Regions from separate parts of the Caballeronia sp. S22 genome, predicted to be linked through region 2. Evidence: riboswitches for the same ligand, from Rfam matches in the RefSeq annotation. Region 2 holds a riboswitch; the other holds the start of a gene.
What was found. Region 2 has a riboswitch for thiamine pyrophosphate ahead of ACEN42_RS02145 (FAD-dependent oxidoreductase). Riboswitches for the same ligand answer to the same signal wherever they lie in the genome.
Positions count from the first base shown of each region.

Region 1 (3,408 bases), 1.5 Mb from region 2:
TCACATAAAGACAACTCGTCGCGACGATCGTGCTCGTATTCCGAATCAGAAAGTTATACGCGACATACGCCGCCATCGATCCGATCACCACGAGATAAATAAATGAAAATCCCGCACCGACGCTCATATGCGTCACCCGCTCGCCCGCCGCCAGCGCGATACCCGTCGCGATCAATCCGCCGAGCCCGATTTGCAAAGCCGTCGACATCAGCAGATCCGAAGGCTGCGGCAGACGCGTCGCCAGATGCGCGCCGCCCGCCCAGAAAATCGCGGCACACAGAATCGCCAGCGTGCCGACGGTCGAACTCGGAGAAGGATCGCCGTGATTCAAGAGCACGATGCCGATGAGACCCAGCGCCACCGCGAACCATTCGCCCCTGGCGACGCCGCGCCCGCTCAACGCGGTGAAGATCGTCGCGAAGAGCGGTACGGTGGCCACCATCACCGCGGCCGTGCCGGTTCCCACCGTGCGCATGCCGTAGGCCATCATCCCGCTCGACAAACCCTCCAGCAATGTGCCGACGATCGCCGCATTGCGCACTTCCCGCGCGCTAGGCCACACCGCCTTGCGATGCACGGCGATCACGAACAGCCCGACACCAGCGCACAGATTGCGCAAACCGCCGAGCATGAGCGGCGGAAGCGACTCGAGCGACAAATGAATCCCGAGATACGTCGAGCCCCACACGAGATAAACGACGGCCAGCGCAAGCGCGACCTGCCCTTTGAACGAGCGCGGCGCGCGAAACGGAAAACGGTCGGGGAAACTGAACGGCAGGCGCGGCGGCGGCAAAGCGGACATGCATTACTCCGCGACGGCTGCGCGCCGGATAACTGCAAAAGGAACAGGGAAATACGCTGCGGCGACTACCAGACTGAACGGCATGACGGGACGAAAGAAGTGCGATTGCGCGAGGAGAGACCGCGCGATCCTCGGGAAAACCCCGAGAGTCCGCGGCGCCCGACATTATGCAGTAAGCACGGAACGCGTTTGCACAACTTTACGAATGGTTGCCAAGACGCCACGCCGCGGTGTAACGTGTCGGCTGCTAACGCGGGGGTCCTGCGTTGCACATCGCGATCTCGATCGGTTCTATCGACGAAATCGCTTCGTGTGGCGTGGGTGAGAAATACCCTTTGAACCTGATCTGGATAATGCCAGCGCAGGGAAGCGTTCGGGTTCCATGGTTTGCAGCATCCAGCCACTTCTTCCGGACCCGTACCTTTCCATCTCGTTCCTCCCTGTTTAGCTCCTGAATCAGCCGAGCTCGACTGCGTTTGTGTGTGCGTCGTCGTGCTTCGGCAATAAACCATCCCTACAGGAGAGACAGCACATGAATGCCAACCCGAAGTTCCTGTCCGAGAATGCCGTCGTCGATGCCGCCGCCATCGCGCCACTACCGAACTCGCGCAAGGTCTACGTGACCGGCTCGACGCCCGACATCCGCGTGCCGATGCGCGAGATCACGCAATCGGACACCCCCGACGGCTTCGGGGCAGAGAAGAACCCGCCGGTGTACGTGTACGACACCTCGGGCCCGTACACCGATCCCGACGCGAACATCGACATCCGCGCGGGTCTGCCCGCCGTGCGCGCGCAATGGATCGAAGCACGAGCCGACACCGAACAGCTCGACGGACTGTCGAGCGAATTCGGCCGCGAGCGCGCCGCCGATCCTAAGACGGCCGAACTGCGCTTTCCCGACCTGCATCGCCATCCGCGCCGCGCGCTGGCCGGCAAGAACGTCTCGCAGATGCACTACGCACGGCAAGGCATCATCACGCCCGAAATGGAGTACATCGCGATCCGCGAAAACCAGCGGCGCGCGGAATATCTCGAAAGCCTGAAGCAGAGCGGTCCGAACGGCGAAAAGCTCGCCGCAATGATGGGCCGTCAGCATCCCGGACAGGCCTTTGGCGCGGCGGCGTTCGGCAAGGACGCGGCAAAGGAAATCACGCCCGAGTTCGTGCGCGAGGAAGTGGCGCGCGGCCGCGCGATCATCCCGGCGAACATCAATCACCCGGAAAGCGAGCCGATGATCATCGGCCGCAACTTCCTCGTGAAGATCAACGCGAACATCGGCAATTCGGCGGTGACCTCCTCCATCGGCGAGGAAGTCGACAAGATGACGTGGGCGATCCGCTGGGGCGGCGACACGGTCATGGATCTCTCGACGGGCAAGCACATCCACGAAACGCGCGAGTGGATCATCCGCAATTCGCCGGTGCCGATCGGCACGGTGCCGATCTATCAGGCGCTCGAAAAGGTCAACGGCAAGGCCGAGGACCTGACGTGGGAAATCTTCCGCGACACGTTGATCGAGCAGGCGGAACAGGGCGTCGATTACTTCACGATTCACGCGGGCGTGCGCCTGCAATACGTGCCGCTGACCGCCAACCGCATGACGGGCATCGTGTCGCGCGGCGGCTCGATCATGGCGAAGTGGTGCCTCGCACATCACAAGGAAAGCTTCATCTACGAGCACTTCGAAGACATCTGCGAAATCATGAAGCAATACGATGTCTCGTTCTCGCTCGGCGATGGCCTGCGCCCCGGCTCCATCTACGACGCCAACGACGAAGCGCAGCTCGGCGAACTCAAGACGCTCGGCGAACTGACGCAGATCGCGTGGAAGCATGACGTGCAGGTGATGATCGAAGGCCCCGGCCACGTGCCGATGCAGCTCATCAAGGAGAACATGGACCTGCAACTGGAATGGTGCGACGAAGCGCCGTTCTACACGCTCGGGCCGCTCACGACGGACATCGCGCCGGGATACGACCACATCACGTCGGGTATCGGTGCGGCGATGATCGGCTGGTTCGGCACCGCGATGCTCTGCTACGTCACGCCGAAGGAGCACCTCGGCCTGCCGAACAAGGACGACGTCAAGGTAGGCATCATCACCTACAAGCTGGCGGCGCACGCGGCGGATCTGGCGAAGGGTCATCCGGGCGCGCAGGTTCGCGACAACGCGCTGTCGAAAGCGCGCTTTGAGTTCCGCTGGGAGGACCAGTTCAACCTCGGCCTCGATCCCGACAAGGCGCGCGAATTCCACGACGAAACCCTGCCGAAGGATTCGGCCAAGGTCGCGCACTTCTGCTCGATGTGCGGCCCGCATTTCTGCTCGATGAAAATCACGCAGGACGTCCGCGATTTCGCCGCGAAGCAAGGCGTGAGCGAACACGAGGCGCTCGCGAAGGGCATGGAGACGAAGGCGATCGAGTTCGTCAAGAAGGGCTCGGAGATTTACCAGCCGACTTGATGCTTGTTTTTGGCTGACAACGGCCTGTCGCACAGCGCGTGCGGCAGGCCGTTTTTTTATCGCAATCGGGCGCAAAGTCTTGTCGCGTCTGGATGAGCGGTTCATCGGACGATTCGGGCACTTTTCCTGCTGGAAAAGCGAA
Region 1 covers NZ_OZ180035.1:2,169,148-2,172,555, forward strand. The annotation lists gene ACEN42_RS10235 (EamA family transporter) at 1-802, opposite strand, end outside; TPP riboswitch at 1,047-1,188, shown strand; gene thiC (phosphomethylpyrimidine synthase ThiC) at 1,335-3,266, shown strand.
Region 1: linked by a shared signal. The riboswitch ahead of thiC (phosphomethylpyrimidine synthase ThiC) and the one ahead of ACEN42_RS02145 (FAD-dependent oxidoreductase) in region 2 are both predicted to bind thiamine pyrophosphate.

Region 2 (3,408 bases):
TGGCGGTCTCGGTGGAGATGCCGTCGTAGAACGCGATCTGCTCGGCGTTTTCGCGCACCCGAATCAGCCCGAAGCGAAAATCCGCTTCCACTTTCTGCTGCTGATAGTTGATCGACACGAGCGGATGCCCGACCTTCTGGATGATCAGCGAGCCGAGAATCGCATAGAGCGCGGCGGCCCACACCATGTAGCCCGGAATCGTGATCGGCGTGCCGCCGAGCGAGAACGTGAGCGCGCCGGCAATGGTCCAGAGAATCGTGATGAAGGTGACGAGCGTGACGAGCGTCGAAAGCAGGTCGAGCGACAGCGAAAGCGTGGTGGTGGCGAAGGACTGGAGGTCGTCGGAAATACGCTGGTCGGGGTTGTCGGCGAGGCGATCGCGCTCGATACGGTAGAACGCCTTGTCGCCGAGCCATTGCTCCAGAAACCGGTTGGTGAGCCATTGCCGCCAGCGGAACGCGAGCATCTGCCGCAGATAGCGCCCGTACACCGCGAGCAGGATGTACGCGAATGCGAGGCCCGTGAAGATCAGCAGAAGGTGCGGGAAGTCCTTGACGTTCTTGTTCTGCAGCGCGTTGTAGAAGTCGGCGTTCCAGCTGTTGAGCCGGACATTGATCCACACGACTGTCATGTTGATCGCGATGATCGCGACGAGCAGGCCCCACGCGAAACCGCGCTCCTCCGAGACCCAGTAGGGCTTGATGAGGCTCCAGGCCGAGACTTCGTCGGCCTTCTGCTGCGTGCTTTCGGTACGAGTGTTGGTCATGAGCTTCCTGCTGATGCGCCCCGTGGCGCCCGATTGTGACGTCCGCGGCCGGGCCGCGCGCGGCGTTTTCCGGCCCCGTAAATTGTTCCGGGATTCTCTTAACGCTCGCTTAATTTCGTGCGATCGGCCGGCGAACCATGTTCGCGGCATTGTGCCAGAGTGCCGACGCGCGCGATAAAAGGCGGGCAATCCCGGTTTGCAGCGGCTTCGCCTTTCATGTTTTAATGATCCTCGACGAAACAGGGGTGCTTCGCGTGCATCGGCGGCCGGAACGGTCGGCAGCGCGGCGAGGCTGAGAGAGACCCTTTGCACCCGATCCGGGTAATACCGGCGAGGGAAGTTTCCGGAGAACGCGCGAATCCCGCGCCATTCCTCCAGTCTCTTCCAGTATTTTTCTTCCGCCCGGCACGTTTCATCCGATGCCGAGCCGGTCTCTCCGCTGATTTCGTCCTCGTGATGTGGCGTCGCGCCAGCACGGTCGAGATCGCGTACTTCGTCTCCTCGTGCGGTGCAGCGTCACGCCCTTTGGAGACATCGAATTGAACAGGATCGAACAGGGCGCGCCGCGCCGGCAGGATTTCGCCGTCGTCGGCGGCGGGCTCGTCGGACGGCTCGTCGCCTGGCAGCTTGCGGGCGCGGGCCATGACGTCGCGCTCTACGAACGCGGCGATGCGGCGGGCACGCAATCGGCTGCGTGGGTCGCCGCCGCGATGCTCGCGCCGCTCGCGGAAGCGGCGAGCGCGGAGCCGCTCGTGGTCGGCCTCGGCGCGGCGTCGCTCGAACGCTGGCCGCGTCTCATCGAGCAATTGCCCGAGCCGGTCTTCTTTCAGCGCAACGGCACGCTCGTCGTGTGGCACGGTGCGGATCGCGCCGAGGCGCCGCTTTTCGAGCGCCGTCTGCGCGCCAATTCGCCTCCCGATCTGCTCGATGGCGGGTTCGTCAAGCTCGCGGGCGCGCAAGTCGCGCAGGCCGAACCCGCGCTCGGAACGCGCTTCGCACAGGGCTGGCTGCTGCCGAACGAAGGCCAGCTGGATAACCGCCAGGCCCTGAGCGCGCTCGCGGCCGGACTCGCTGCGCGCGGCGTGCGCACGCACTGGAACACGCCGGTCGACGCAATGCCCGACGCCCGCTGGATCATCGATTGTCGTGGTCTGGGCGGAAAGCCCGCGTGGCCCGCGCTGCGCGGCATCCGCGGCGAAGTCGCGCGCGTGCATGCGCCGGGCATCGGGCTTTCGCGGCCGGTGCGGCTGCTGCATCCGCGCTATCCGCTCTATATCGCGCCGAAGGAGAACGATCTGTACGTGATCGGCGCGACGGAAGTGGAAGGCGAAGACATGTCGCCCGTCAGCGTGCGCTCGGCGCTCGAACTGCTGAGCGCGGCTTTCGCCGTGCATCCGGGTTTCGGCGAGGCGCGCATCCTCGAACTGAATTCGCATTGCCGGCCGACCTTGCCGGATCATCGGCCGGCCATCGTCTGGGACGGGGCGCGGACCTTGCGCGTGAACGGCCTGTATCGGCACGGTTTCATGATCGCACCCGAAGTCGCGGATGCCGCGAGCCATCTGGCCGAAGCGCTCGCTTCAGGCGACGTCGCCGATGCCGACACCTTCTCCGATTTCCGCGGCGCCGCGCGCTGGCCCGAACTGCTGCACGGCGAGTTCTCGGTCGCGCCCGCGCTTTCGCATTGAGCAAGAGACAAACGAGATGAACATCCACATCAATCAGCGTGTCTTCGATTTGCCCGACACCGCCACCGTTACCGAAGCGCTCGCCGCGTTCGGCGCGAAGCCGCCGTTCGCGGTTGCGTTGAACGGCCAGTTCGTCGGGCGCGGCGAGCACGCCACGAAAACGCTCGCCGCGGGCGACAAGCTCGACGTCGTTTCGCCCGTCGCGGGCGGCTGAATTCCGAACCGAAGGATCGAATCATGACCATATCCACCGCCGACGTTCTCACGCTCTACGGCGAGACCTTTCCGAGCCGCGTGCTGCTCGGCACTTCGCGTTATCCGTCGCTGCAATCGCTGTCCGACTCCATCGACGCCGCGCGGCCTGGCATGGTCACGGTCGCGCTGCGCCGCCAGTCGGAAACGGGCGAAGCCGGCTTTTTCGATGTGCTGAAGCGCCACGGCGTCGCGCTGCTCCCCAACACGGCCGGATGTCAGAGCGTCGACGAAGTGCTGACCACCGCCCATATGGCGCGCGAAGTATTCGAAACGCCGTGGATCAAACTCGAGCTGATCGGCGACGATTACACGCTGCAGCCCGACCCGATCGGCCTCGTGGAAGCGTCCGCGAAGCTGATCCGCGAAGGCTTCAAGGTGCTGCCGTATTGCACGGAAGACCTCGTGATCGGCAGGCGCCTTCTCGATGCCGGCTGTGAAGCGCTGATGCCGTGGGGCGCGCCGATCGGCACGGGCAAAGGCGTGACCAATCCGTATGGGCTGCGTACGCTACGCGAGCGGCTGCCGGACGTGCCGCTGATCGTCGATGCCGGTCTCGGTGTGCCGTCGCACGCCTGCCAGGTGATGGAATGGGGCTTCGACGGCGTGCTGCTCAATACGGCCGTATCGCAGGCGACTTTCCCGCCGCAGATGGCGCGGGCCTTTGCGCTGGGCGTCGAGGCGGGGCGCACCGCATTTCTC
Region 2 covers NZ_OZ180035.1:447,067-450,474, forward strand. The annotation lists gene ACEN42_RS02140 (ABC transporter ATP-binding protein/permease) at 1-766, opposite strand, end outside; TPP riboswitch at 998-1,122, shown strand; gene ACEN42_RS02145 (FAD-dependent oxidoreductase) at 1,306-2,454, shown strand; gene thiS (sulfur carrier protein ThiS) at 2,471-2,668, shown strand; gene ACEN42_RS02155 (thiazole synthase) at 2,692-3,408, shown strand, end outside.